Linked DNA regions of Pseudobacteroides sp.. Each later gene encodes a partner of the first gene's protein in a complex. Links are inferred from orthologs where the notes say so. Each region holds a gene or a part of one and is shown in the gene's direction. Other genes may lie near its edges.

What was found.
Region 2: the proteins of VIO64_RS18435 (region 1) and smc are in contact, whole or in part, in a crystal structure (PDB 3ZGX), measured with the Bacillus subtilis proteins. The link is inferred for Pseudobacteroides sp. from one-to-one orthologs.

The regions. Positions count from the first base shown.
Region 1 is NZ_DATCTU010000112.1:136,011-150,840, forward strand. Bases 11,430-14,349 are described here. They hold VIO64_RS18435 (segregation and condensation protein A), read left to right. Parts: upstream 11,430-12,456; coding sequence 12,457-13,242; downstream 13,243-14,349. Other genes in these bases: trpS (tryptophan--tRNA ligase), read left to right, coding at 11,448-12,437; scpB (SMC-Scp complex subunit ScpB), read left to right, coding at 13,313-13,864; VIO64_RS18445 (DUF2953 domain-containing protein), read left to right, coding at 13,930-14,349. Outside these bases: VIO64_RS18375 (D-alanyl-D-alanine carboxypeptidase family protein), read left to right, coding at 1-102; VIO64_RS18380 (hypothetical protein), read left to right, coding at 261-1,244; VIO64_RS18385 (hypothetical protein), read left to right, coding at 1,306-2,088; VIO64_RS18390 (DUF4350 domain-containing protein), read left to right, coding at 2,085-3,110; VIO64_RS18395 (MoxR family ATPase), read left to right, coding at 3,110-4,096; VIO64_RS18400 (DUF58 domain-containing protein), read left to right, coding at 4,142-5,455; VIO64_RS18405 (stage II sporulation protein M), read right to left, coding at 5,469-6,440; VIO64_RS18410 (RDD family protein), read left to right, coding at 6,594-7,343; lysA (diaminopimelate decarboxylase), read left to right, coding at 7,457-8,773; VIO64_RS18420 (peptidylprolyl isomerase), read left to right, coding at 8,872-10,461; VIO64_RS18425 (site-2 protease family protein), read right to left, coding at 10,512-11,153; more of VIO64_RS18445, read left to right, coding at 14,350-14,652; ytfJ (GerW family sporulation protein), read left to right, coding at 14,600-14,830. UniProt on the Bacillus subtilis protein: Participates in chromosomal partition during cell division. May act via the formation of a condensin-like complex containing Smc and ScpB that pull DNA away from mid-cell into both cell halves.
Region 2 is NZ_DATCTU010000004.1:73,781-89,813, reverse strand. What follows is about bases 4,103-8,225. They hold smc (chromosome segregation protein SMC), read left to right. Parts: upstream 4,103-4,452; coding sequence 4,453-8,025; downstream 8,026-8,225. Other genes in these bases: ftsY (signal recognition particle-docking protein FtsY), read left to right, coding at 8,079-8,225; VIO64_RS00445 (TetR/AcrR family transcriptional regulator), read right to left, coding at 4,103-4,161. Also shown: VIO64_RS00460 (stalk domain-containing protein), read left to right, coding at 1-287; VIO64_RS00455 (ABC transporter permease), read right to left, coding at 412-2,781; VIO64_RS00450 (ABC transporter ATP-binding protein), read right to left, coding at 2,808-3,515; more of VIO64_RS00445, read right to left, coding at 3,508-4,102; more of ftsY, read left to right, coding at 8,226-8,987; VIO64_RS00430 (nitrilase-related carbon-nitrogen hydrolase), read left to right, coding at 8,997-9,791; VIO64_RS00425 (UPF0182 family protein), read left to right, coding at 9,900-12,689; VIO64_RS00420 (YitT family protein), read right to left, coding at 12,826-13,683; VIO64_RS00415 (hypothetical protein), read right to left, coding at 13,807-13,938; VIO64_RS00410 (hypothetical protein), read right to left, coding at 14,391-14,564; VIO64_RS00405 (cohesin domain-containing protein), read left to right, coding at 14,916-15,800; VIO64_RS00400 (S-layer homology domain-containing protein), read left to right, coding at 15,871-16,033. UniProt on the Bacillus subtilis protein: Required for chromosome condensation and partitioning.

The DNA.
Region 1 (14,830 bases):
GGAAAAGAAGATATAGTGGCAAGTACTGAAGTAAAAAAGGCATCATTTGTCCGTCTCTTTTTCAGGATGGTTGTCGGATGGTTTGGTATCGGGCGTAAATAATATATATCAATTGAGTTTAAGTAAGGGCTGCCTCTTCAAAAGAGCAGTCCTTTTATATTAAAGTTATTTTTATTATTTGTATTGAGTCTCTAACTAAAAAATAGTAAAATGTTTTATAGTGTCATTTACTTATATTATTCCTATGAAAAGAGGTTTAAATGAGAGATATTGAAACCAGACTGAAAAAAATGTCGGCAGCAGATATAGTTGATTATTCCATTGAAGTATATAAAAGAAACGCAAAAAAGCTTACAGTTTTGACACTTATTATGTATGTTCCTTTTGCCCTTTTATATGTGTTTTTATCAGGATACATATCTAATGACCTCAATAGGTTGACATCTGGAGGTGAACCAAGTTTTTCGCTTGTTATAGCTTTTATGCTTGTCAGCATAGGATTGTTTTTTGTTTATGCATGCTATTTTCTCACGATAAATGGTGTTCTGCAGGCAGCTATTACTAAAGTTGTATATAACGATGTTGTCAATGATAAGTGTGTTGCTTTAAAAGAGGTTATAAGGGATAGTTTTAAGAAAATATTTAAAATACTAGGATACAGGCTTCTGTTTTACCTCATAATGTCGGGTGCAATTATGGGAATAGTATTTGTGTTCTATTTGCTGCTTATTATCGGATTGTTTATGTTTGGAGCAGGGATGTCATTTTTTGCAGGAGCAGGTCGCATTATGGTAGGTATTCTGATTTTTCTAGGTGTTGTATTGTTGATAGCTTGTGTGTTTGGTATCTTGCTGGGTTTAGGACTATTTTACATCAAATTCGGACTAGGTGTTCAGGCCATAGCAGTTGAAAATAAAGGAGCAACAGAGGGGATAGCAAGAAGTGCCGAATTAACAAAGAAAATGTTCTGGAATTCATTTTTTGCTTTGTTAGCCGGAGGGCTTATATATGTGTTTATACCTTCCATATCAGTAGGGATCACTGTCCTTGTTTCTTTTGCCGATAATGAATTATACAGACAGATACAGCTTGCTGCCACTTCTTTTATACAGTTGGGGTATGCACTTTTTTACCCATTTTTAGCAACTGTTACTACTATAATTTTTATCAACTGCAAGATAAATAATGAGGGATTCGATTTGGAAGTAAAGGTGGATAAATTATTGGCAGGAGATAATAAATAGGTATAAAATGTAACAGTATTACCTATGAAGTAAAAATATAAAAACCGAGGTATTCATATTAATGCATGACATTATATTCATGAATGATAGAGAAAAAAGAAAAAAGATAGCTCGAATATTCTTTATAGTCTCGACATGTTTGATAATACTAAACATATTATTACCGTGCTCTTCTTTTGCCATGACACAGGAAAGGGAGCAGCAGGTTGAGGACCATTTGAACGACATATTCTCATCAAAGGAGTTTCAAGAGTCAAACAAGGAGAAAACCCTATTGGAAAGGTTTTCTGATATTGTGGAGGACATACTAGATAGGATTAGAAGAGCATTAGGGCAATGGAAACCTCCCACAGGGGATTTGCCCATTAAGCCCCGGGTTAATTTCTCCGGGCATGGGATTATATTCTATATTTTTGTTTCTATTCTTTTGATTCTGATGGTTGCAGCGATAGTTTATTTGATAATGAAATACAGGAGAAATAACAAAAGGCTTAAGGAAGAGGAAGATTCCGAACTTTTAAGTCAGCTTAAGGATCCTGAGGAGGTAAAACTTCAGGCTATGGAGTTTTATAAAAACGGTGATTTCAGGCAGGGAATACGTTTTTTGTACCTGTCACTTATCCTTAAACTAAATGAACAGAATCTCATATTGATAAACAAGGCAAAGACAAATAAGGAGTACATGAATGAGTTAACCATGAAAGATTTTATTCATTTAGAAAGAACTCTGGAGTTTACCAGGGTTTTTAACAGATGCTGGTATGGTAACAGGAATTTGAGCAAGGAATTATTTGATAAATGGTTTCTCGAATATTCCTCTATAATAGGGGAGGTAAATTCATGAGAAATAAGAAGATTATTTCAAAAATAATTATTTTCATATTGATAGCCGCTTTTTTGGTGCTGGTAGGAATCATTACGGCAGGAATGAAGGATGGAAGGAAGTATGGCAAATATACTTCATACAGCGTAGATCCTGAGGGGGAAAAGGCTTTGTATCTACTGACGGAAAAAATGGGATACGAAGCAGTACGATACAAGAAAACAATTAGGTTTATGCCTGATTCTGTGACTATGGTGATTATACAGCCTGATTATCACACCCTGCATGAGGAAACAGAGATCAAGTACATGAAAAAATGGTTTGAAAGAGGAAATACCCTTGTTCTTATTTATGATGAGTTTGAAGAGAACAGCGGTCTTCTTGAAGACCTGGGTGCAATTTACAGCGGAAAAGTTCAATCATATAATGAATGGACAACATACAAAGTAGGCGAAGGCACCATGTATGCTTGCAAAAGCACCGAATTCTTTGTGAATGAGGGGTTGAGGGATAAGAGCGGTGCTGTTTCCTTTATAGATATTTTAGATAAAATCGGCAATAGAGTGGTGTATTTTAACGAGTACTACCACAATATAGGGGAAGGTCTTACTGTTAGAGATCTTATCGGTTTTAGCGGAGTGCTTGTATTCATTCAGATTGTATTGGGCTTTGGAGTTCTATTCCTTTCAATGTCAAAGAGACTTGGAAAGCCTGTTGTTGTATTCGAAACCGTTAAAAGGGCCGAAAATGAAAATATTCACGCGTTATCCAATATTTACAAGGTCTCTAAAGCCAACTCCTATGTCCTTGAAGTGATGTTTAAAAGACTTAAACTGGATCTTGCGAAATATCTGGGTATGGATGCAGTACCGGATGGTGCGGAGATTGTCAAGGCAGCAGCATTTGACGGAAGGACTCGTGGTTTGGATCTTGAGACAGGGTTTAACAAATGTGAAAGATATATAGAGTCGGATAATCGAAATATGGATGAGTTTGTATTTCTTGCAAAATGGATTGAGAAAATAAGAGAGGAGATAAAATAATGGAAGGGTATTTTGATGTTGGTAATAAAGATAATACGGGATTTACGCAAATAAAGGCTAAACAAATAATTGATGAGGTTTCCAAGGTTGTGGTGGGACAGTATGCCCTTATAGAGCAAATGGTTGTGGTTATACTTTCGGGGGGACATATTCTGGTTGAAGGGGTGCCGGGACTTGCTAAAACCCTTGCTGCTAAGGTCATAGCAAAAACCATCAAGGCCGATTTTAAAAGGGTTCAGTTTACACCGGATCTTATGCCGGCTGACATTACCGGTACAAAAGTATATGATGCCAAGTCGGGAGAGTTTTACCTTAGAAAAGGTCCTTTATTTACCAATATATTCCTTGCGGATGAAATAAACAGAACACCTCCCAAAACTCAGGCAGCACTCTTGGAATCAATGGAAGAAAGGGCTATAACCATTGATGGAGAGACCCATAGGCTGGGTGATCCTTTTGTTGTAGTGGCAACTCAGAACCCTGTTGAGTATGAAGGGACATATCCTCTTCCGGAAGCCCAGTTGGACAGATTTATGATGAAGCTGACAGTTGACTATATGCCTCAGAAATTTGAAAATATGATGTTAGATAAGTTTAAAATGGGCTTTACAAGCTCAAAGATAGATGATGCCGATATAAATGCAGTATGCAATTTTGAGGACATCAAGAGGTGCAGGGAAGAGATATTAAAGGTTGAAGCCAATGATGGAATAATAAACTATATAACATCTATTGTTAGGGCAACCAGAAACTCCCCAAGTTTGATACTTGGAGCAAGCCCAAGGGCATCCATTTCCATTTTACTGGCTGCCAAAACCCTGGCTGCCATGCAAGGGCGTAATTTCATTATGCCGGAAGACATAAAGGACATAGCAACGCCGGTTTTGAGGCACAGGGTGATTTTAAAACCTGAAGCCAGTATAGACGGATTGAAGAGCGATGATGTTATAAAAAATATTTTAGGTAAAGTGGAAGTTCCGAGATAAGGACTATTATAAATCAAGGAAAATGTTTTGGTTAGGAGAATAAACATGCCTTTTAGCAAAACCTTTGCAGGTTTTATAATTCTGGGGATAATACCGATTGTTTTAGGTGCTTTCTTCGGATTATCATTATATATTTTTATTTTGTATAACCTTATATTGTTAGGTCTTCTTGTTGTTGACTTTATAATAACTCCAGGGGCAGATTTGCTTGAAATAAGACGGGAGTGTGACAGGAAGCTGTCAATGGGGTCGGAGAATACTATCAAAATCCTCGTAAGGAACAATGGCAGTCATATTCTCAATATTGAGGCGAGGGACGAGGTTCCAAGCTATATGGATGTGGCTGGAGGTACTATTAATATTAAATCAATACCTCATTATGAAAATTCCGGTTCATATATTGTTGTTCCTCAAAAACGCGGCGAGTATACCTTTGGGGATATAAATATAAGGTATAGGGGCATACTCAGGCTTTGCATGAAGTACAGGAGGTTTGACACAAAAGAGAATCTTAAGGTTTATCCAAACCTTAAGGATTTAAAAAGGTACAGTTTTGCATCCCTTAGAAAGAATCTTGTGCTTATAGGCAATAAAAAAATGAAAACCTATGGAATAGGTACCGAGTTTGAAAGTCTAAGGGAATATTCGGAGGGTGACGACTACAGAAAAGTCAACTGGCTTGCAACAGCCAGGTCAAGCAAGCTGATAGTAAATAATTATGAACCTGAAAGGAACCAGCAGGTATATATAATGCTTGATTCCAGCAGGGTTATGAATACTGAGATCAACTATATCAAAAAACTTGATTATGCAATAAATTCTGCCTTCTTGCTTGCGGAGATAGCCGGTAAAAAGGGAGATAATATAGGACTTCTGGTATTCGATAAGGATGTAAAGCGGTTTGTGAAGTCAGGCAAAGGCATGACACATTTTGGCATAATCGCAGATAGTCTGTACAATGTAGAAGAAAACTTTGTCACTGCAGATTATGATAATGCACTTTTTCACCTTGGCAAACATCAGCGAAGAAGAAGTCTTTTATGCATCTTTACAGATCTCTTTAACTCCCAGGAGGCAATGGCTTTAGTTAAAGCCCTGAAGACTACAGGTAGAAATCATATACCCCTTGTAATAACCATAAAGGACATGAGGGTCTATGAAATGGCAGAAAATAAGATTGGTAATGTTACTGATATTTATGACAAGTGTGCAGCGGTTAGGGAAATTGATGAAAGAGAAAAAATACAAAGAATATTTAAAAGTGCTGGAATTGCTTCCATAGATATACCTCCGGATAAGCTTTCAATGGAGGTAGTGAACAAATATTTAAACATGAAAGCAATGATGCAATTGGGATAATAAATATAACAATTTACTCTGCACTATCTTTAGATAGCTTTTTTCTTATTATAAAAGGCAAGGCCGTATAAAGGCATACTAGTATAAAGGAAACCAGTGAAAATACCAGTTTGGCTTCTACTGAAGCATTTGACGGAGTAAAATAGCCTTCGATAATTCCTGCTATAATAAACAGCGGGATTGTCCCGCAGGTGAGATATACGGCAGTTTTGCCGCCTTTTATAAGGGAATCCTTTCGTGAGTATATCCCAGGATTGATTATTGATTTACCTATTATAAGGCCAGCAGCACCGCATACGAATATACAGAAAAGCTCAAGTACTCCATGGGGCAGAATCAATGACCAGAATATGGAGGTTACATTGTAATTTAAAGCAAGTCCTGCTGCACTGCCTAAAATAAATCCATTGAAAATAAGGATATAAGTAGTGCCCAGACCCAGTGTTATTCCGAGTGCAAAAGCCCTGAGGCCTACACCTATATTATTTGTAAATATTGATGCGGATTGTGTTGCACTATCCCATGATCCTCTGCCTGAATTGAGAGTTTTCACGCCTTCGATAAGCTCTGGAGGAATAAAAGCAGGTGCATTATCGGAATTTATTACAGTCATAATGAAACTGAAAATAACTCCTGCCATGAATAAGGCTGTTGATAAAATCATATATGCTGCGTTATCCTTCAATAACTCGGGAAAACCTTTAATATAAAATGAAAATATTTTTTTAAAGCCTGAGGATCTGGTTGAATAAATATGGCCGTGGGCTGACGAAGCAAGACTGTTTAAGTATTCTGTTGTTTTGGATTCGCCAAAGAAAGTCCGGCTATATGATAAATGGCTGCATACAATCCTATAGGACGTTATGAAGCTTTCTAGCTCGGATTTACTTAGAGTCTTAAGCTTTCTTGCCTTAAGCTTATGAAGCAGTGATTCTAAATTGCTCCAAATATATGAGTTATCATTAATAAATTTTTCTTCTCTCATGGAAAACACCCTGATTTTGTTTTATAATATTCCTGACAGGAATAATTGTAACAGAATTAGTGCTTAGTTACAATCAAAATTAAAAGTGTTATAGTCTTGCATTTATCACTTTTAATAAAGAATAAAGTGTCTTACAGTCGAAAGGAACTTTTTATGCGAAGAATAAAAGATGTAATCACTCCGGAAAATGTTTTTATTGATTTTGAGTTGGCAGGTTTAGGCTCCAGGCTTTTAGCATTTTTGACAGACTTTATAATACAATGTCTTGCCATAATCGTTGTCATTATTATAATTTATTCATCGGGTACTTCGATTTATGAAGGAGGAGAAATAGATTCGTATATTATTGCAATTAGTATTGTATTGATATTTGCAATATATAATGGATATTTTATTTTCTTTGAGTTGATTCTAAATGGTCAGTCACCCGGCAAAAGGCTCCTCAACCTTATGGTTATCAAAGAGACCGGAGAAGCGATAACGTTTTTTGACTCAGCACTGAGAAACATACTGAGGGTTATTGATTTTTTACCTTCTTTTTATTTAACAGGAGCCTTTATTATGGTTTTTAATAAGAATTATAAAAGAATCGGTGATATTGCTGCAAATACTATTGTAATAAAAAACAAAAAAAATGAGAGGCCTTTAACTGCAAATGATATTCTGGCAGGTTGCAATTTTAGCATAAATCATAGCGGAGCAAATATCTATCCAGTAAGTGAGTATGAGTTTGGAATTTTAAAGGAGTTTATGGAGAGGAAAGAAGAGCTCGGAGGTAAGAAAAGCCTGTTTGCTTACCACCTGAACAAATACTTTCATTCCAAATTCAATATCGAAATAAATGATAAAAATCCTTATGAATTTTTCGAAGAAATTATAAGAATGAACAAGGATATAAAATAGGCAAAATGAAGGATAATATATTGACTCTTGCATTTTTAAATGCTAACATTTTAATAAAGATGAAATGCTTATAAATAGAGAGTTATAATTAAAATTTAATGGATGGTGAAAATATGTTTGTATCTGAAGCTTTAAAAACAAATAGTGCAAATCATTTGGAAATCGGGGGTTGCGATGCTGTAGAATTAGTAGAAAAGTATGGTACTCCTTTGTATGTAATGGATGAAGGATTGATTAGGAAAAATTGCCGAATCTATAAAAATGCGATGGATAAGCATTATAACGGTAATGGAATGGTTCTTTATGCAAGTAAGGCTTTTAGTGCAATGGCTATATACAAGATAGTTGACAGCGAAGGTCTTGGAATAGACGTTGTTTCGGGTGGAGAGCTTTATACGGCTTATAAGGCCGGGTTTCCTATGGACAAGGTTTATTTTCACGGAAACAACAAGACAGTCGGGGAAATTGAGCTGGCCGTTGATAAAAACGTAAAAAGAATAGTTGTAGACAACTTTGAAGAACTAAAAAATATTGACAGAATTGCCGGAGAAAAAGGGAAAAAGGCGTGTATTTCATTTAGAATAAAGCCTGGAATAGATGCTCATACCCATGATTTTGTTCAGACCGGACAGATTGATTCCAAATTTGGGGTTGCACTGGAAAATGGTGAAGCCCTGGAAATAATAAAGTACGCATCAACTCTTAAAAACGTTTCTGTAGTAGGTGTTCACTGCCACATAGGGTCGCAGATATTTGATCTTGGTCCATTTGAACTTGCAGCAAAGGTTATGCTTGAGTTTATCAGCCAGATAAAAACTGAGACAGGAATCGAAATCGAAGAGCTTAACCTTGGTGGAGGGTTCGGTATAAAATACATTCCTGAGCACGATCCCATCGAGTATGACAATTATATAGAGTCTGTTTCAAAGGTTGTTAAAGGCATTTGCGAGGATAAGAGGATAAAATTGCCGTATATTGTTATGGAGCCGGGCAGATCAATAGTTGCATCAGCAGGGATAACGCTTTATAAGGTTGGTGCAGTAAAAGAAATAAAGAATGTCAGGACCTACGTATCCGTTGACGGAGGTATGGCGGACAATCCAAGGTATGCCCTTTACCAGTCACCATATGATGCTGTATTGGCCAACAGACTTGATGCACCAAAGAATGGATTGATCACTATAGCTGGTAAATGTTGTGAGTCTGGAGATATTCTTATAAAGGATATTAATTTCCCAAAAGTTCAATCAGGTGATATAATAGCTGTAATGGCTACAGGAGCATATAACTATTCAATGTCTAGCAATTACAACAGAATACCTCGTCCACCGGTTGTTTTGGTTCATGAAGGTAAATCAAGACTAATCGTTAAAGGCGAGGATTATGAGGATATTGTAAGAAATGATATAATTCCTGATGATCTAGTTTAAAAGTTCTTATAAATCTTACATTTGGACTAGAGGTGCCATTAATAAAAGGTCCTTAGTATGAACTTATGTGCAAATGCACAATGAAAGGGATGTAAATTATGTTTAGAAAAAAAGTGTCATGTTTGCTTTTGGCAGCTATTTGCAGTTTGTCTCTGGCTTCTAATATGAGTGCATCAGGGGATGGAAGCAGTGCTGCAGAACCAAAGCCCACAGTCTTGAATTCCAATGGGCAAACCGTTACGGGTGATGTATACGATACCAATAAATCCGTACAGGAAGAGGTCTACAGTACAAATACCGTGGTTGTTACACCTGTAAAGGATGTAGAGACTTCACCTGAACCTTCGCCTACGCCGAAGCCCATTGTTGACGAAATAGGATCAATCACAAATATTTCTGTAGTAATGGATAACAAGCCGCTGAATATAAGGACAATTCAAGTAAATGGCCGCTACTATGCAGCTATATCCGATCTGGCCTATTATTTGAATGTTTATTACAAAGCAGATGTTAAGACAAAGACAGTAAATATTGACAGGACTAAAAAAACTACCCTTAAAGGTGCGGAAAAGTTTATAAAAAAGACCGGTTCTCTAGAGCTTGTAAAGATTCAGCCGGGACAATACAATTTTAAGATGGATAACCTGGACACGCTTTTAGAGTCATACATATATATGGGCAAGTCCTATGTGCCAATAAGATATGTTATGGAGATGTTCGATAAAAAGATCGAATATATATCGGCAAAAAACATTATTTCCATATCTAAAATGGACAACCCTGTCATAGGAACCGTAAATGGGGTGCCATTATATAAAAACGAATATGACTTTTTCTATAACAGCCAGAGTAAAAGTGTCACACAGTCTACACCTAAAGAGAATTTGGCTAGTGAGCTCAAAAACTTAAAGCAGAAGGCATTCGATTACATAGTAGAAGAAGCCCTGATTAAGATAAATATGCCCAAAAGCCAGTCTGAGCTTAAGGCAGGTGACTATGAGGAAATAAATACATACATCAACAGGATGGTAAGCGGCTATGGCGGCATAGAAAAATTCAGGGGTGTTTTGTCTGAGGATAAGGTGTCCTTCTACCAGTTTGTACAATATGTTAAATCTAACTACGTAAGCTCCAAATATTTGAATGCACTTGTTGAGAACGTGAAATCATCAGACGAGCAGCTTCAAAAGTATTATGAAGATAATAAGAAATCGTTTGTTCAGCCCGAAACTATAAAGGCAAAGCATATATTGTTCATGACCAGGGATCAGGCAACAGGTGAAGATTACCCCAAAGAAAAAATGGAAGAGATAGAAAAGAAGGCAAAAGAAGTTTTAAAGAGCATAAGGGATGGAGCGGATTTTGATGATCTCATGGATAAGCATGGAGAGGATCCCGGTGCCAGACAAATGCCGGAAGGGTATACCTTCTCCAGAGGTGAAATGGTCAAGGAATTTGAGGATTCGGCTTTTTCAATGAAGGTAGGGGAAGTAAGCGAGCTTGTTAAGACTGTATGGGGGTATCACATTATAAAGGTCATTGAGAAGACTCCTGAAAAGCAGCTGCTATTAAGTGATATTAAGGAAGATATTAGACCTGATTTGGATGAGAAGGCTAAAAACGATTATTTAGTAGATTTGTTGGCTAAATGGAAAAAGGCAAGTAATGTAAAGAACAACATGAAATAATAATTGATAATAACAAATATAGAAAAAATAAGAGGCGATATATCCGCCTCTTATTTTATATTGAATATCTGAAGTATTGTACTGTAAATATAAACGATTGGAGGCGATATGATTTTACCTAATATGTTAGTTACAACAAGAAGCATAAAGATAATAAAACTGTATCTCTTAATGTTTGCATAGATCTCAAATCTTTCAATATCCGTAAGATTTTCAAGTATCCTTGAACCGGGAAATGGAGGAATTGGAAGTATTCCTAAAATGAAAAATACTACATTATATTGTATCCCATAATCTAAGATTTGTATCAAATTAAGTCCGACATTGTTACCTAAAGCATTGAATACATTGAATATTAGAAAAACTTTTATTATAAGTGCAAAAAGAACTGCCATAAGCAGGTTGCCGATAAATCCTGCAGCAGAAACCAGTGAATCGTCAATTCTCATGTTTTTGAAATTCCGGGGATTTATATTAACAGGCTTAGACCATCCAAATCCTATTAATACAAAAATTATAAAGCCTATGGGATCAACATGTGCTTTAGGGTTTATAGTTAGCCTTCCTTCATACCTCGGGGTTCTGTCACCAAGTTTATCTGCCATATACGCTTGAGCAAAGCCGCTGGTTACTAAAGCTATAAGAATCCCCGGTATGCTCATTATCATTTGCTGAACAGTTCTGTCAAACATTAAAAATCTCCTTGTCTTGAAATTTTATTTGAAATTCTATTATAAATAATACTAATTATTCTATCAGCTGGATAAAAAAATGTCTATATTTAAATCAACAACTAATCACCATCTATTTTAAAAGCGTTAATAATAGATAATCGTTTTTAATCTATGATTGTTTTATGCGATAACTATAATATTAATAATTTCCCTATTATATGAAAACTAAACTACAAGAGTGAACTTTTAATTGTAAATGACATATACAATATGCTAATATATAAAGAGCATATTTGAACGGAGTGTGGATTGATGAAGAAAGGTAAGATATTAAGCGGAATGAGACCTACGGGGGCTCTTCATCTGGGGAACTACTTCGGAGCCCTGGAAAATTGGGTTAAGCTTCAGAATGATTATGACTGCTATTTTTTTGTAGCCGATTGGCATGCATTGACTACAGGATATGAAAATACAGACGATATTAAAAGCAATATTAATAACCTTGTTATAGATTTCTTAAGTGCAGGACTTGATCCGGAAAAATGCAATATATTTTTACAGTCAAGCGTTGTAGAGCATGCCGAGCTTCATTTGCTCTTTTCCATGGTTACTCCATTATCATGGCTTTTAAGGTGTCCCACATACAAGGATCAGCTCGCACAGATGAAGGACAAGAACATTACCACCTATGGCTTTTTAGGCTATCCATGCCTGCAGGCAGCAGATATACTCATTTATAAAGCAAACTATGTTCCTGTTGGTGAAGATCAGCTTCCTCATCTCGAATTGACAAGGGAAATAGCAAGAAGGTTTAATTTCCTTTTTAGGGAGGTATTCCCTGAACCCCAGCCTTTATTGACAAAAGCAAAGGTTTTACCGGGACTCGACGGTAGAAAGATGAGCAAAAGCTACAACAATACAATAGCTCTTTCTGATAGTCCCGATGACATAAAGAAAAAGGTAATGACAATGATAACCGATCCGCAAAGGATTAAGAAGGACGATCCGGGGCATCCGGACGTATGTGCCGTATACGCTTTCCACAAGGTATTTAATGAGGTGGAGGTATCGGAAATAGAAGAAAATTGTAAAGGCGGTAAAATCGGCTGCGTTCAGTGTAAGCGTAATCTTGCAGAAAAAATGCTGGCTTACATGACTCCTATATATGAAAGAAGACAGGAAATATTAAATAAGCCAGACTATATCAAAGAAGTTGTATTGCAAGGAAATGAAAATGCCAGGAAGATTGCTAGGAGTACAATGGAAGATGTAAGGAATGCACTAAAAATAGACTGGGAATAAGATATGGAGTTGGATTTTCGTGGAGAGTGCGTTAACGAATGCATGTAAAATAAAGGTTCAAAATTTTGAAGGTCCTTTCGACCTTCTATTCCATCTTATCGAAAAAAACCAGATAAATATTTATGATATACCAATTAATGAAATTACTGACCAGTATATGGAATATCTTTTTGCCATGAAGGAGCTTGATTTGGAAATTGCCAGCGAGTTTTTGGTGATGGCAGCTACCCTGCTTCATATAAAGTCAAAGCTGTTGCTTCCTGATAAAAAGGAGAAAAATGCTCCTGAAGAGATTGACCCTAGGGAAGAGCTTGTATTAAAGCTTATCGAATATAAAAAGTATAAGGACTTTTCGCTGCAGTTAAGGCTCAATGAGTCTCAGTGGGAAAAGATCTACTATAAGCTTCCTGAGGTCATGGAGTTTGAGAGGGAAGAGGAAGTCCTAGAGCTGTCACCTGAAGAAATAAGAAGGGTATATATAAGGCTTCTTGAAAAAAACAGGAAGAAGATGAACAATACAGTTACAAAAATGGCCACAATAATGCAGCATGAAAAGGTATCCTTGAAATCCAAGATGAGAGAGGTATTACTGCTTTTATTCCGGAAAACAAAGCTTATTTTTTCAGATATTTTTACGCTGGATAAAAGGTCAAGGACTGAAGTTGTTACTGGATTTCTTGCAATTTTGGAGCTTTCAAAGCTGAAAAAGGTCAAACTGGAGCAGCAAAAGCAGTTTGCAGATATCGAGATATATCACTGCGGCGGCGGAGAAGAACTGATTCAAAACGATGAGAGTGACGACTGAGCTTTAAATGCCTCGCAACAACAACCAATATTGCAAAATCACTTTGCGAGTTTGTTTACTGGAGGACTTTATGGAAGAGAAGGATATAGAAGCTATTATTGAGGGAATGCTTTTTGCGGCAGGTGACCCCTTAACATTAGACAGAATATCGGAAGTTCTTGAATTAGACAAGAAGACTGTTAAGGCAATTTTAGGTAATATGGTAATAAATTACCAAAGTTCAAAGCGAGGAATAATGCTTCGTGAAATAAATGGCAAGTACCAGCTTTGCACAAGGTTTGAGCATCATGACTTTATCAAAAAGCTCTTTGAACCAAGGCAAAAGCAAGGGCTATCCACGGCGGCCTTTGAAGCACTTTCTATAATTGCTTATAATCAGCCTGTTACAAGGTCTAAGGTTGAGCAGGTAAGGGGTGTAAATTCCGATAGTGCGATATCAAAGCTTTTAGATAAAAATCTGATAAAGGAAGCCGGGAGGCTTGATGCACCAGGTAAGCCTGTATTGTACGAGACCACCGAGGAGTTTCTAAGAAGCTTTGGCTTCAAGTCAATAACCGATTTACCAAGGCTTGAGTTAAATGAGGTCCAGAGCATTGATGAAGCAGATGAGAGTAATATGTAGAACATTTGTTAATAAGTGTAATAAATAAGCGAAATTGTGGGAAAAATAGCTAAGTGAGGTGATTTATGCTTTACTTAGCTATTTTTTTATGTATATTTATAATAATTTCAATAATAATATACTTCCTAAATACCGAAGTAATAGTGGAATATGTGAGGAATGGATGGGACGACCATGTCCTTATTTCCTTTTCCCCTTTAAAGGGAATAAAATTTAAGTATGAAGTTTCACTTATGGGAATAAGAAACAACGGATTTAAGATGAAAAGAATAAAGAAAAAAAAGAAAAGACAAAACGATGAGGATGTTGAACAACGAAAGGTTTCTAAGGATGTAAAACATGACGACAGATTAGGTAAGGGAATTAACGAAATATTTGAAAGGATAGACTATTTCAAGAACAAATACGATAAGTTAAATTTATTAATTAATTATGTAATAAAGAAATTGAAATCCAAAATAAAATTAAGGAAATTTAACGTAGAAATGACCATTGGAGCTGGAGATGCATCGATTACAGGAATTATGACAGGCGTGGCATGGATGGTCACAGGTGTAATTTATTCAAATTTGTCAATGGCTTTTCCAATACATAATAAATATATAAAAATTAACAGTAATTTTTCTCGCATAGTTTTTGATGCTAATATTTTATGCATATTTAATATAAGAATGGGGCATATTATTGGAGTGGTATTTTTACTTATATTAAAATTGTTGGAAGGCGGTGGTTTGTTTGGCAGAACATCCAATACAAGGTCTTATGAATACTGCGATGAGCAACATTAAGGAAATGGTAGATGTCAATACCATTGTAGGTGATGCGGTTCAGGCACCGGATGGAACAGTTATTATACCAATATCAAAGGTTACTTTCGGGTTTGCAGCAGGCGGTGGGGAATATAATAACTGTTGTGAAGTTGATTCAAATAAAGATGACGATGATGATTCTGAAGGAAAAAAGGCC
Region 2 (16,033 bases), on another replicon or contig:
CAGGTTTTGTACATAGCAGCAATGGGGGAGCCAGCTTCTGGTATAGGCATAATGAACATATAGTAGGTGATTGGATATATTATATAAATGCATATGATCAGAAAAGCATATATAAAATCAAAACAGATGGTACCGAGAGGACCAAAATAACAGCGGACAGCGTAATGGATAATAATTACCCTGATATAAACATTGTAGATAATTATATTTACTATAGAAATGCATCGGACGGAGATAAGCTTTACAGGATAAAAGCAGACGGTACAAACAGGCAGGCATTGGAATAGTTTTATACTTATTATTGATGCAAAATAAAAAGGTATTCTGCAGTTCATTAAGCAAGGTGCTGCAGGATACCTTTTTTACAATTGGAGAATTTTGGAGAATTGTTAAGTTTCATATACCATTTAATTAAGCCTCTCTGTTTTTCAAAACCTCCACCATGTCAAGGTTTTTTATGCTCTTTCTGATAGTAAGCTGTGCAAGGGAAATATATAACAATACACTTAATATGGTTACTGTATATGTCCTAACAGAAATGACCGATTCCAAATACATGAGCCTGCTGTTAAGCTCGGGGATAATAAGATTGCTAAGTGTTATACCAAATAAAATGCCCGGTATAAGAGCAATGATTCCAAGAATTATGTTTTCTCTGAATATTGTCCGGCCTATTTCTCTATCAGAATAGCCTAATACCTTCAAAGAAGCAAGCTCTCTGGTCCTTTCTGTAAGGTTGATAACTGTTGTTATGAAAATGATTGAAAAGCCCATTATCACGCAAAATACTGCCATAAATCCCACGAAAATGTAAATAAGCTTGATAAGAGACTTAACGGTGGTTAATGCTTTTTGGCGGCTTTCAACAGATTCTACTTCAGGTATGTTTAAAAGACTTTTTTCCAATGGTTCCTTGTTGCTATCCAATGTTTTTACCAGCAGCCCGGTAGCATATTTTGGTGCACTTAAATATCTTGTGACTGCATCAATGTTCATATAACAGTTAAAACCAATTGCTTGCTTTATTATGCCCTCAACCTTTAAAGTTACCACTTTAGCCTCTTTGTAGTATAGTTTTACTTTTATAAAGTCTCCTTTTTTTATAGACAGCTTTTTGGCAATGCCGTTGGCTACAAGTATACCGTCATCAGGAATAGCCATATTATTACCATTATCATCAATCAATTTGTTAAGTTTCATATCTTTTTGTACTGCTATCAGCTTGGTATCCCTCTTTTGGGCTTCTTTACTAATTTCAATGGGGAGTTCAAGAATGGGTTCAGCCTTAGAGTCACCACTTCTTTTTGATAAATTCACAGCATTTTGGAAGGGAAGTGGCTGTTTGAAATCTGCTGTATAGTCCTGAGCTTGTTGAGTATTAAAGTGAAAGTCGAGTACATTGTCTACTGTGTCGGTTACAGAAAACACTACAACAAAAAGCATGATGGAGAATACAAATCCCATTACGGTCAAAAGAGATCTTTGGCGGCTTCTGAATACGTTTCTTAAAGTAACCTTCCAGCCAAAATCAAGCCTTTTCCACAGGAAAGTCAATCTTTCAACAAGGATCCGCCTGCCTGCTTTTGGTGCTTCAGACCGCATTGCCTGTGCAGGCTCAATTTTTAGAATCTTTTTTGCTGCATTTAGACTCCCGACCACACAAAACAAAAGGCTTAACAGAATTGAAACAGCAAAGAGATCAAGGCTAGAGCTTGTTATTACCTTGGGGAACTCATACATTTTAAGGTACATTTCATAGGTCATAATCTTACTTAATATTGTGCCTGCAAGTATTGCCGGTATTGAGCCCATTAGAGAAAGCAAAACAGAAAACTTAATATAATGAAAAAGTATTCTTATGTCCCCATAGCCTAAAGCCTTAAGAGACCCGATTATTACCCGCTGATTTGCAATTATCCTTTTTTGCATTATGTATATTATAGCTGCTGCCACCAATAAAAAAAGTACTGGGATTACTGCTGCAAGGGTTTTGATCTGATCAATATCGTCACTGACCATAATATGGCTAAGCTGCCTGCTGCGTTCTGTTGATGACATTAAGCCTATGGGCATTAGGAGTTCTTCTGTCTTTTTAATAACTTCCTCCTTATTAGCATCTTTGGAAAAAATAATATGAACCTCATTGTAGTTTCCCTTTGAATTGAGCATTGAAGAGAGTTTGGATTCTCTAATAAAAACCAGCCCGAAATCTCCGTCGGAGTCAGAAAGGGAAGAGGGGGACTTCATGAGCTTGAAGAATTCCGGGCCCAGTGCAAGACCTGCCACTTTAAGGCTTAAGTCTTTATTATTTATGGAAATGCTTATTGTATCTCCGTTTTTTATGTCATGGTACTTACCGAACCTGTTTGATAAGAGGCATTCATTATTGCTTACAGGATAATTACCTGACATTACTGAGATGCTGTTTATGGGGGGCATACCCTGATCAGGAACTGATAGGACTCTTACCGAAAGCTTTTGCTTACCCTTTAAATTGCCTGATGCATCGGCAGTAAGTCTTCCCATGACCTTTTCCACTCCGTCCAGCTTCATGATCTTTTCTATAAGGTCACTTGTGATATTTGCACCTACAGTCTTTGCTTGGAAATCTAAAAATCTATACTTTTCATAACTGTAATCCATTGAATTTTTCAGATTCCTATACGAAATTATAGTTGCAGTAAATATGGTGATTCCTGCAAAAATAACCAAGGCTGCTGATATAAACTGCCATTTGTTTTTTAATATTTCTCTGATGAGCATTTTGTTTAGCTTGTTCATTTAAATCACCCTCCCGGATAATGTATCTACCATTCTATAGTTTCAGGATCAACGGGATTTTTGTTCTCATAAATGCTTGCAATTTCTCCGCTTCGCATTTTAACCACTTTATCTGCCATTTGAGCAATAGGCTGGTTATGGGTTATTATAATGACGGTTTTTCCCATGGTTTTATTAATTTCTTTAAGAAGTGCAAGGACCTTGATGCCTGTAGAATAATCAAGTGCACCTGTAGGTTCATCGCATAGAAGCACATCAGGATTTTTAGCTATAGCTCGTGCTATGGCTACTCTCTGTTGTTCACCACCGCTCATTTGGGCTGGGAAGTGATTGCTCCTGTCCTTTAAACCCACCTTCTCCAAAACCTCATCTGTGCTTAATGAATTTTTAGATATTTCAGTGGATATTTCCACGTTTTCTTTGGCGGTGAGATTGGGCATAAGGTTGTAAAATTGAAATATAAAGCCTATTTTGTTTCTTCTGAAAAGAGTGAGTTTTTTATTGTCATAGGTTGAAATATCTTCGCCGTCGAAAACCACATGTCCTTCAGTAGGAAGATCCATCCCACCGATTATGTTTAGGAGGGTGCTTTTTCCCGATCCGCTCGGACCCAAAACAACTACAAGTTCTCCCTTTTTGATTTCAAAGGATGTGTTCTTTAGTGCCAATACCGAAACATCACCAGACTTGTATTCCTTCATAATCCTATCAAGCTTAAATATTGTGTTAGTCATGTTTTAACCACCTTCCAAATTGAACAAAGTTCATTGTACCTTTTTTAGCACCCAATAGCCTTTCCACAAAATCCTCTATGGCCATAATCCTCTTCTCTAATGCCTCTGAGTACTCTAATGGAAATTTGATGTTTATATGGAGCAAACCGGCCCACATAAGAAGAGTTTCGGTCACTTCATCAGGGTACTCCGTATCAAAGCTTTTTTCCCTGATTCCCTGTCTGATAACCTCTGCAACCACTGGAGTCATCAGCTCTACATACTTTTTTGCCACTCTCTGATGCATTACCATGTTATCATCATTATGGAAGTGCTTGGCCAGGCTCATCATACCTTTTTTTCTGACCCCCAATACATCAAGCATCTCTTCAATGAGATTATGTATTTTCGTGACAGCATCATACTGCGGGTTATCCGTAACCTTCCTGGTTTTTTTCATCAGCGAGCTGAGGTATTTTTCCGCTAGGGCATTTAGTATTTCATCCTTACACTTAAAATAATAATAGAAGAGACCCTGGGCAACACCTACCTTTTTAACGATATCACTTACCGATGTCTTATCGTATCCCTTTGTATGAAACAGCTCTTCAGCAGCATCTACTATTTCGTTTTTTCTCTCTTCCGGATCCTTTGAGATTCTTACCATTTTTATTATCTCCTTTGTATGGATACGTGACTGACTGAGTGTCAATCAGTAATTTAATTATACTCCATTGACTGGTAGTCAGTCAATAAAAATTTGGAAAATAACGATGTATGATATATCACAATTTATCCTGGAACATAAAGGACAGAGATCAAGGCTGTAAAATCACTCTGTGATTTTGTTCTTGAATAAATATAGATTTATGTTAAAATTATTAGGAATATAGAACAAAATCACCATAGATTTTGTTCCTAAGTCATAGATAAATACCAAAGGCCGAGGTGTTGATAATTGTACCTTAAAAGGTTAGAAATTCAAGGCTTTAAGTCATTTGCAGATAAGATTAATCTTGAATTCAATTCAGGAATAACATCTGTTGTAGGTCCGAATGGTAGCGGTAAAAGCAATGTAGCTGATGCCGTAAGATGGGTTTTAGGTGAGCAAAGTGCCAAAACCCTTAGGGGAACCAAAATGGAGGATGTCATATTTGCAGGAACCGAGCACAGAAAAGCAATGGGGCTTGCAGAGGTTTCGCTTACCATAGATAATTCTTCCCATACTCTTCCAATCCAGTTTGATGAGGTCACCATCACAAGAAGGGTATTTCGTTCAGGTGAAAGTGAATATTTTATAAACAAGACTCTGTGCCGCCTTAAGGATATACATGAACTGTTCCTAGACACCGGTATAGGCAAGGATGGCTACTCAATCATCGGACAGGGCAGGGTTGACGAGATATTGAGTACCAAGTCGGAGGAAAGAAGGCATATCTTTGAAGAAGCCTCCGGTATCATGAAATACAAGGTAAGGAAACAGGAAGCTGAGAAAAAGCTTGATTTAACTGAGCAGAATTTGGTAAGAATTAATGATATAATAAATGAATTGGAAACTCAGCTTGAGCCGCTGAAATTACAGTCTGAGACAGCAAAAAAGTATCTTTCATACAGGGATGCTTTAAAAGAGTTGGAAATAAATGTTTATATAGATAGTATAGCCAGATTCAAGGAAAAGATTAAGGAGCATGAAGAACAGTATTTAAAGATAAAGGAAAGCATTGATAACGAAAACTTAAACCTGGAAAGCATTACAAGGCAAAACAAAGAAAAGACTGATAGAATGAAGGTAATGGAAGAGACATTGGAGAATGCCAGGCAGGAGTTTTACAACCTTGAGAACAATTTGGAAAAATGCAGTTCCGAGATAAAGTTAAACGATGAAAAAATTCATAACTTCAATCAGAATATAGAGAGAATTGATGCTGAATTACTTGAAATAAACGACAAGATAGGGCAGCTCAATAAAGACGAAGCAGCTAAAAACGATAAAATCAATTATTTGACCGAGAGGATGGCTGAATACTCCAGTAAGCTGTCTGAACATGAAGAGAAAATGGCAGCCTTAAATGAGACATTGGATGAGAATCAAAGGTATATTGAAAACCTTAAGGACAGTATAATGGACAAGCTCGATCTTCTTTCCGATAAGAAGTCCCAGATAGGAAATATAAAGGTTCATGTTGAGAACCTTAAAAAGAGGCAGCACGGTATTGAAATGGAAATTTACCAGATTGCTTTGGATAAGGACAGGGAATTAATCAAGAAGGAAGACATACAGGAAAACATCAACAAGGCCAAGGCTGCTATTGACAAAGCCAGGTCGGAAATTGACGGGCTTTCAAATCAAAGGAAGGATTGTGAAGCTGCACTTTCCGACCTTAGAAGGAAGCACACGGAAGTGGTAAATGACTACCAGTTCAAGTCCTCAAGGCACAAAATGCTTCAGGATATGGAAAATAAGCTTGAGGGGTACAATAGGAGTGTTAAAGTTGTGCTTCAGGCCTGCCAGCAATCCAAAGAGTTCGGACATGGTATTCATGGTGCACTTGCACAGCTTATAACAGTTGACAAGAAGTATGAAACTGCAATAGAGATGACTCTTGGCGGTGCACTTCAAAACATAGTGACATCCAGTGAAGAAGATGCAAAAAGGGCTATAGAATACCTGAAAAAGAACAGGCTTGGAAGAGCTACATTTCTTCCAATTACCTCAGTAAAGGGAAGGTATTTAGATAACAATATTTTAAATGAGGTCCGCGGCCAGCAAGGTTTTGTAGGTGTTGCCTCCGATCTTATAAAGTGCGGCAGTGAATTTAACGGTATAATTCTAAACCTTCTTGGTAAGGTTGTTGTAGTAGAAAACCTTGATGCAGGTATCAGGATAGCCAAACGGTTTGGATACAGCTTCAGGATTGTAACCTTAGAAGGTGATATACTAAGCACCAGCGGTTCCATGTCGGGAGGTAGCACTGATAATGCAGGGCCTGGAATATTAAGCAGGAACAGGGAGATAACCGAATTAAAGACCGAAATTTCAAAACTTGCATTGATTCAGCAATCTCTTGATACAAAGATAAATGAAGCATCAAACATGCTTCAGGAGATTTTAAATGATATATCGAATGAGGAAAAGAATATTAACAACAATGAGCTTATAAAAATAAGGGATGAGAGCCACCTGGCACAAATAGAGGAAAACATTAGAAAGGCCGATGCCAAGGCGGATATGTTGAGAGACGAAAAGGCACAGCTTTTAAAACAGGAGCAGGATACAGACATTGAGCTTCAAAAATACAATCAGGAACTGACCGACATTGAAAATGACATTAACAGCACAAAGGAAATAATATCAAAGCACCAGGAAAAGCATAAGGAAGACCAGACATTAAGGGATACTCTCCATAATGATATTATGAACTTTAAAATATCTGTAAACTCCGTTAAGGAGAGCCTTGAAGCTGTAAAAGAGACTCTTCATAGAATAATAGAGGAAAGAGATCAGCTTGGCAGGAGTGCTAACAGGAAGACAGGTGAAAAGGAAAAATACCTGTCCGAGATAGAAGGTTTAAAGGCTGAAAATACAGGCCTTGGAAAAAGAGTTAAGGCACTTGAGGAAGAAAAAACAGGAAAGGTGTTCCAGATTGATAAGGCGGTTGAAGAAAAGAAGGTATTGGAGGAGGAATTGTCCGACACCATAAACCAGATACAAAACGCCAACAAAAACATCATTCTGCTTCAAGAGGACTACAACAGGGTAGAAGTCAGAAAGGCCAAGGTTGAAGCAGAGCTTGAGGTGATACAGAATAGGATGTGGGACGAATACGAGCTGACCTATACCAATGCCATGGAGTTTAAGAAGGATATAGGAAGCATTCCTCAGGCACAAAAAAGGATAAACGAGATAAAAAATGACATTAAGGCATTAGGCCCTGTTAATATTGCGGCTATTGAGGAATATATAAAGACAAAGGAACGCTATGAATTCATGTCGGGCCAGAGAAATGACATGGAGCAGGCAAAGGAAAAACTCAAGAAGGTTATAAGTGAAATGATAAGCATTATGAAGAGGCAGTTTTTAGAACAATTCAAGCTTATCAACGAGAACTTCAATATAGTATTCCGCGAGTTGTTCGAGGGAGGAAGGGCAGAACTTATTTTAGTGGATATGGAAAATGTACTTGAAAGCGGTATCGAAATAGAAGTCCAGCCTCCAGGCAAAAGGCTTCAGAATATGATGCTTTTATCGGGTGGAGAAAGAGCATTTACCGCAATAGCACTGCTGTTTTCCATATTAAGGCTCAGACCTACCCCCTTCTGTATACTTGACGAAATTGAGGCTGCTCTCGATGACGCCAATGTTTACAGGTTTGCAGAATACCTTAAGAGGTATACAATTAATACCCAGTTTATTATGGTAACCCACAGAAAGGGTACCATGGAAGCTGCAAACACTCTCTATGGCGTAACAATGCAGGAGCATGGTGTATCAAAGATTGTGTCAATGAGAATGGGTGAAAAAGCCAGTTAGCACAATCAAAAAATAACTTAAAAAAAGATAAAGAGTCACAAAGGAGATGACGTATGGGTTTTTTTGACAGACTTAAAGAAGGATTGACCAAGACAAGAAAGAGTATAACAGAAAAGATTGACCAGGTATTAGTTGCATTCGGTAAGGTTGATGACGAGTTGTTTGATGAGTTGGAAGAAATACTTGTCACTTCAGATATTGGGGTAGATGCTTCTCTGAAGGTAATCGAGGACCTTAAAAAGAAGGTAAGAGAGCAAAGGGTTACTGATGCAATGAAGGTTAAGGAGCTTTTAAAGGAAGAGCTTGCAGAGATACTTGCCGAGGAAAACTCAGAGCTCAATGTTGAGTCCAAGCCGTCCATAATTCTTGTTGTGGGTGTTAACGGTGTAGGAAAAACAACCTCTATAGGAAAGATTGCAAATCTCTTAAAGCAGAGGGGTAAAAAGGTTATTTTAGCAGCTGGAGATACTTTCAGGGCTGCAGCCATTGACCAGCTTGAGATTTGGGCCAACAGGGTGGGAGTTGATCTGATAAGGCAAGCTGAGGGATCTGATCCTGCGGCAGTTATTTTTGATGCAATTCAGGCAGCCAAATCCAGAAAAGCGGATGTTCTCATATGCGACACTGCCGGAAGACTTCATACAAAAAAGAATCTTATGGACGAGCTTAAAAAAATATACAAAGTAATCGACAGGGAATTACCAGGTATTTCACGTGAAACCCTGTTGGTTCTAGATGCAACAACAGGTCAGAATGCGGTTTCCCAAGCCAAGACCTTTAATGAGATTTCCGACATAACAGGCATTGTTTTGACAAAATTAGACGGAACTGCCAAAGGTGGAATAATTGTTGCAATTAAATCAGAATTGGATATTCCTGTTAAGCTTATCGGCGTGGGAGAAAAGATGGAAGATTTACAGAAGTTTGATGCGAAGGAATTTGTGGAAGCACTGTTTTCATAAGGTGGATTTATGGGTGATAAATTAAATGTTTCATGCGTACAAATGAATTGCAAGCCTGGTGATATAGAGTTTAACCTAAATAAGGCCGCAGATTTTGCATCAGAAGCAAGGAAGACCGATACCCAAATGCTGGTTCTTCCTGAGCTTTTTGACATAGGCTATGATCTTGCCTCTTTGGATACACTGAAAATCAATACTCAAAAAACAGTTGATGCGGTGTCAAAGATTGCAAGAGACAATAACATGTTTATTGCGGCAGGTCTTACAGAAAATAACGGTGAGGCACTTTATAATTCATTATATATAATAAATGATTTGGGTGAAGTGGTTGAAAAATACAGGAAAATAAACCTGTTTTCATTAAGTAAGGAGAACCATTACTTTAAACCTGGGACAAAGCCCCAATCTTTTATTATAAAGGGCATTAAAATCGGAATAATGATATGCTATGATATAAGATTTCCCGAGTTGGGAAGAAACTACCTAAAGGATGGATGCAGTGCCATCCTGATTTCATCCGCATTCCCAAAACCCAGACAGGAGCATTGGAATACTCTTTTAAAGGCAAGGGCTGTTGAAAATCAGCTTTATGTAATTGCATCAAACAGGACAGGAAGGGTAGATTCGATTGAATTTGCAGGCTGTAGCTCCATAATAGACCCTTGGGGGGTGGTTTCCGATAAGCTTGATGATGAAGAAGGAATAATAAACAGCACCATAACCATGGATAAGGTGGATGAAGTAAGGAAGCTTATTCCGTGTTATGATGATATGACAAGGCTTGAAGGACTTCTTAGGATTTAAAGCAGGAAGAAAAAGCTAATAATTAAGGCAATGGGCGAATAGGAATAGGATTAGCAGCACATAAAACAATTAATGCCGGGAAATTCAAAAAAGGAGGTCGTAGTTGGCATGGATATTAATGAGTTTAATAATTTTTATGACAGGAACGAAATCAGGAATGTAGCAAAAAAGATCAAAGGAAAGGTAATTGGAGCTATTGCTATTTTTGCTGTAATATTAGGGCTGGTTGTAGCTGCCGGCATTTATCTTGATATTATCCAGTTAAACGAGATAGGAAAAAAGCTTTCAAGCATCTATATCAAGAACATTCAATACAAATTGATTTTCGGAGCATTTTCGTTTATATTGATTTTTGCTGCTATTAGTATAACCAATGTTTTCACTAAAAAAATATTAATAAAATTTTTAAAGAAAAATGGTACAGAAAGTAATATCAAGTTTCCGAATTTATCCATAGCCGCTCTAATCGCTCTCTTAGGGGCATTTATGACAAGAGACTTCTTCTATCAGAAGGCTATGACATTTTTTAATTCAGAGGTTTTTAACCTAAAAGACCCGCTTTTTAGTAAAGATGTTGGGTATTATGTTTTTCAGAGGCCGTTTCTCATTTCTCTTTATGATTTTGTATCTTATCTATGGATTTTTGTGATTTTTTATACCGCAGCATATTATCTCATTTCACTTGTTACGGTTTATAAGAATATCAACATTGAGGACCTGAAGTTTAAAAGCCTTGTAAGACACAATATAATAAACATTGCAATCTTTTTCCTTATAAAAGCAGTCTCCTATACATTTGAAAAAGAAGGGCTTCTTTTTGGAAGTTTTGCAAATGTAAGAGGCGTAGGATCTTTATTAGGAGCAGGATACATCGCAAATAATATCTGGAAGCTTTACTTTACCGTTGCACCGTTTTTGCTTCTTGCGATTGTGGCTGTGACATTTGTTTCTGTTTGGCGTGGCAAACTTAGGATAGCGGGGTTTTCTATAGCAGTATATCCGGCTGTCTGGATTGTGGTTAGCATCATAGCAGCAATAACCCAGATTGCCTATGTAAAGCCTGATGAGATACAGGCAGAAGGAAATTACCTTAAAAACAATATGACTATGACAAGAAAAGCATATAATATTGATAATATTGAAAGCTATCCTTTTAACCTTGAGCCCTTAAAGCCTGAAATAATTGAAAGGAACAAGGAAACCGTAGACAACATAAGAGTTGTGGACTATAAAGCAACCCTTGACAGCAACAAACAGCTTCAGGGATTAACAAACTTCTACAGCTTCCATGAAGGAGACATAATCAACTACAATATAAACGGCAAGGAGACACCCGTTTTTATATCCGCCAGGGAAATCAACAAGGATTTGCTTCAGTCAAAGTCATATACCAATATGATGTTTAAATACACTCATGGTTATGGTATTGTAATGAACCCAATTAACAGGTTCACCAGAGAAGGTCAGTCTGAATTCATAATCAGCGGACTTCAGAATGAGGAAACCGAGCTTAAAATAAAAGAACCTAGAATTTACTTTGGAGAACTCACAAAGGACTATGTTGTTGTTAATCCTGCCTCGGAAGGCAAGCTGAAGGAAACAGATTATGATGGAAAAACCGAGGTAAGTTACGACACTGTAAACGGCGGCGGAATTAAACTCGGATTTTTTAACAAGGTGCTTTTTGCACTTAAATACCATGATTACAACTTCCTTGTTTCCAGCAATATAACATCAAATTCAAAGATTCTTTTGAACAGGCAGGTAGTGGATAGGGCACAAAAGGCGGTACCGTTTTTAAAGGTAGACAATGACCCTTATATACTGCTGACGGATGACGGAAAGCTCAAATGGATTTTGGATGCATATACAACCACCAATCTATTTCCGTATTCCCAGGATTTCGGAGGATTTAACTATATAAGAAACTCGGTTAAAATAATTATCGATGCCTATACAGGTGCAACGGATTATTATATAATCGATAATAATGATCCTATGATAAAGGTATACAACAAGATATATCCAGGTATTTTTAACACCATCGATAAGCTTCCGGAATTCCTTAAAAATCATATGAGATATCCAGAATATCTCTTTAAGCTTCAGACCGAGGTGTTAAAGAAATACCATATAAAGCCTGACAGCGATCAAAATATAACCAACTTCTACGGAGGTCAGGACTTATGGAAATTGGCATCAATTCCTGACAAAGAATCAGGTGAGGAAATTCTTGAACCTTACTATAATATGATAAAGCTTCCGGGTAAATTCGGTAAAAAAGAAGAGCTTATACTGATGAGGCCGTTTACACCATCAGGCGAAAGGCATAATCTAGGCTCGTGGCTCTCTGTAAGAAATTCAATGGAAAACTATGGGCACCTAATACAGTTTACATTCCCTAATGAGGCACAGAATATATTCGGTCCATATCAGGTTGAGGTAAAGATTAATCAGATTGACTCTATCTCAAAGGACATAACTCTATGGAGTCAAAGCGGAAGTGCTGTATTTAAGGGAAATCTCCTGGTCATACCTATAGAGAACAGCATACTTTATGTTGAGCCTATATATATAAGGTCCACAGGTAATGCAATACCTGAGGTAAGAAGGATTATAACCGGATATCAGGAAGGAAACGAATTCAGGTATGGAATCGGCACCGATTTAAAGAGTGCACTTAATAATATGTTTTCCGCAAATCCAAGCCCTGTGGTGGATGGTAAGGAGATACCACCTGCAGATAACGTGGAGCCTGGGACGGATACTGCCAAGAACCCCTCACAAAATGGTAATACAGGAGATAAACAGCAGGTAATAGACCAGATTCTATCGAAGTATGATGCTTTGAGGAAGCAAATGGATGAACTCGATAAGCTCATGGAAGACTTAAGGTAATATCCTGTAAACACATTAAGGGGCTGTGTGTACATGCGGTTATTTAACCACTAGTGCTACAGCCCCTTAAAAATTATGATTTATTCTACAATATAATTCTACATGACAACATTAAATTTTATGCAAAATTATATTGCTAGTGGATTGCTCTCTTTTTGTTCTTTCCCCCCATAACATCAGATACATCATGTATAGTTACGAAAGCGTTTTCGTCTTTATCATTAATAATAGCCATTAGCTTTGCTATTTCCAAACGTGTAACTACAGAATAAATTATGTTTTTCTGCTGTTCCTCATAAGCTCCTTTTCCTTCTAGGAAGGTAACACCTCTTCCCAGTCTGGCCATAATGGATTCTGCAATTTCATCGGTATAGTCGGAGATAATCATTGCTGCCTTTGCTTCGTCTATTCCTTCAATGATGATATCTATAGCTTTATAAGCTATAAAATATGCCAGTATTGAATACATAGCCCTGTCCCATCCAAAAACCAAACCTGCACTGCTTAAAATAAATATGTTAAAAAACATGACAATTTGACCAACAGATAATATAGTCCGTCTATTTAAAACAATAGCAATTATTTCGGTTCCATCCAATGATCCCCCAAAGCGAATGATTAGTCCGACACCCACTCCCAGAATAATCCCCCCGAATACCGTTGCCAACAAAATATCGTCGGTTAAACTTGGAATAGGATGGAATATTGATAAAAAAAAGGAAAAACAAGTTATGGAAAAAATTGATGATATCACAAAAGACTTGCCGATTTGCTTATAACCAAATATAAGAAAAGGTATATTTAAGAAAAAAGTAAACAACCCAAGAGGTATCCCGGATAAATAGCTGGATATAATTGATATACCTACAATTCCGCCGTCAATAATTTTATTTGGTATCAAAAAGAATTCCAATCCAGCTGCAGCTAAAGTTGAACCTAGAAGTAAAAAGATGTATTTTTGGATTAATCGTAAAACTCGCTTTTTTTTTGTCATTAATTGACCTCCTTTGGGTGATTTGGGATAGGGCAGGCATATTGTTGGTATTATTATTAACAATTGCCTACCCTTTATTTATATTAAAATGTCAATAATCTAGCATTTATCACTTTTAATTTATTATTCTTTTTTATTTTTATTCATGGACTCAGCATCTTTTTCACTAATCTTATTGGCATAGTGACCGATTATAGTTCCGCCAACCAAAAAAACTACAACAAGTACAATTACAACTATAACTGTTATATCCATCTTATCACCTCCAATACACATAGACTAATAGTAAAATTAATCTATTAACTTAGTGTACTTATATTTTAGAGGTTATATGCTTGTACTTGGTACCGTGAAAATAATCGGAAAGCATTCTTTCTATCTTTTGACGGAAATTGAAGGGGTTCCTTTTTTCAGAATGTAATTGCGGGACATAGATAAAGAAGGCAAAAGGAATGCATGTAAAGAAAGGATTGGATGATAGATGCTTAAAAGCCGGCTTTTTAGTATCACTTACCGGTAGAAAGCTAACATTATGAGTAAGCGATAATATAACGTCATTTGTGCTGGGTGCTTGGTTTAAGATGTCAAGGTTGAAAGGAAGAAACAGGGCATTAATATTGAATAAAATTAGCAGTAATATAATTAATATTCTGTTATATATATTAAGCCTAAAAATCTTCAAACCGATTGCATCCTCCCATTATTTCTTAATCCTTAGCTTTATAAGGTTGTTGATCCTGCCGGGTACCGCAATATGGACAGTACTTGTAACCCGCAGGAAACTTTTTGTTACAAAATCGGCAGTTTTTTTTGTTTGTGCCGCCTTTGCCTTTTTCTGATTTGGTTTTGCTTAAGAATAACTGATACAGAACTTGAAACATGTCCGCTCCTTTTCTTCTTTTAAAGTAATTATAACTAATTAATACTAACACATCAACAAGTAATATATACTTATCAATATAATGCTTATTTCTAATATACCATATTTATTAATATTTAAATTGCGACTTTCCTTTTTTCGAGGTATAATCATAATATATGGACAATGGACTTTAAACATTAATATGTAAAGATGCTTGCAAGTTATTCCATTTTATACCTATCATTTCTTTCTATCACCCAAAATAAGACAAGCATCAGGCTTGGTGGTCGGCGATGGTTTACAACTTTGTGCCGGCAATCTAAAAGTGCATTACCATATAGTAAAATAATTTTTCAAAAGGGGATGTCATATGAAGAAAAGTCGAATTCTGTTGGTCTTGGCATTAGTATTAGTTTTTACCAGTTTATCTGTAACATCTGTTTTTGCAGATTCACTTCCGAGTATTGGTATCGAGCTTGACAAAACAGAGGCTAAGGTTGGGGATGTCATAAAAGCTACTGTTAAGGTCAATAATATTAAAAACCTCAATGGATTCCAAGTAAACATGAGATACAATCAGGAAGTACTGAAAGTAATATCCGAAGATGGGTCTGATAATTTTGGGGATGCATCATGTCCTAACAATGGTGAATTAATCAGAAACGAAAGCTATTCATTGTTTCCTGCCGCGGCTAATGTGATTTCAGCAGGAATATTAAACTTTGGCAGGTCCTACATAGATATGGGGTCTTACAAAAAAAGCAATAAGCCTGAAAGTACCGGCTCCATAGCTATATTGTACTTCAAGGTAATAAAAGATGCAGCTACTGAAATAGTATTCGAAGAGCTTGGTACCATGCCGGGTTCAAATAAGGGTACTTTGCTTTTTGATTGGGATGGAAATATCGTAAAAGACTACAGTGTAAATGATTCTTCTAAAATCAATCCCAATTCAAGCCCTGCACCTATGCCAAAGTATACAATGAAAGGGATTGAGCTTCCCAAAAATGAGGAAAAAAACAGTAACATATTTGTTTTTATTCTTGTAGCTGTTATTGTTATTGTTGTTTTACTTCTTGTTATATTCATGTTTGCAGGTAAAAACAAATCTTCCGGCGATACTGATGACGATGCTTTCATTGATGATGAAGATAGCCAGGATGATTATAGTGACAATGAAGATAACCAAGATAGCGACTCTCAAGACTTTGAAACAGATGATTCTGATTCTGCAGATAAAAACGATAAAATATAAGCATTTTGTAATAAAAACAAAGGGGAAGCGGTTAATTACTGCTTCCCCAAACTGAGAGGAGCGATTAATATTGAATAGGGCTGTTTTCAAACAATTAATCAAAAAAATATTTGTGTTTTCTGTCATTTTATCAATCTTAGGTTCAAACCTTCTAGTGGGATTTTCTGAAACGTCAGCATCAGATATAAAAATCAGTATAGGCTCAGGATCGGGGGACCCTGAGGCAGCAGTTA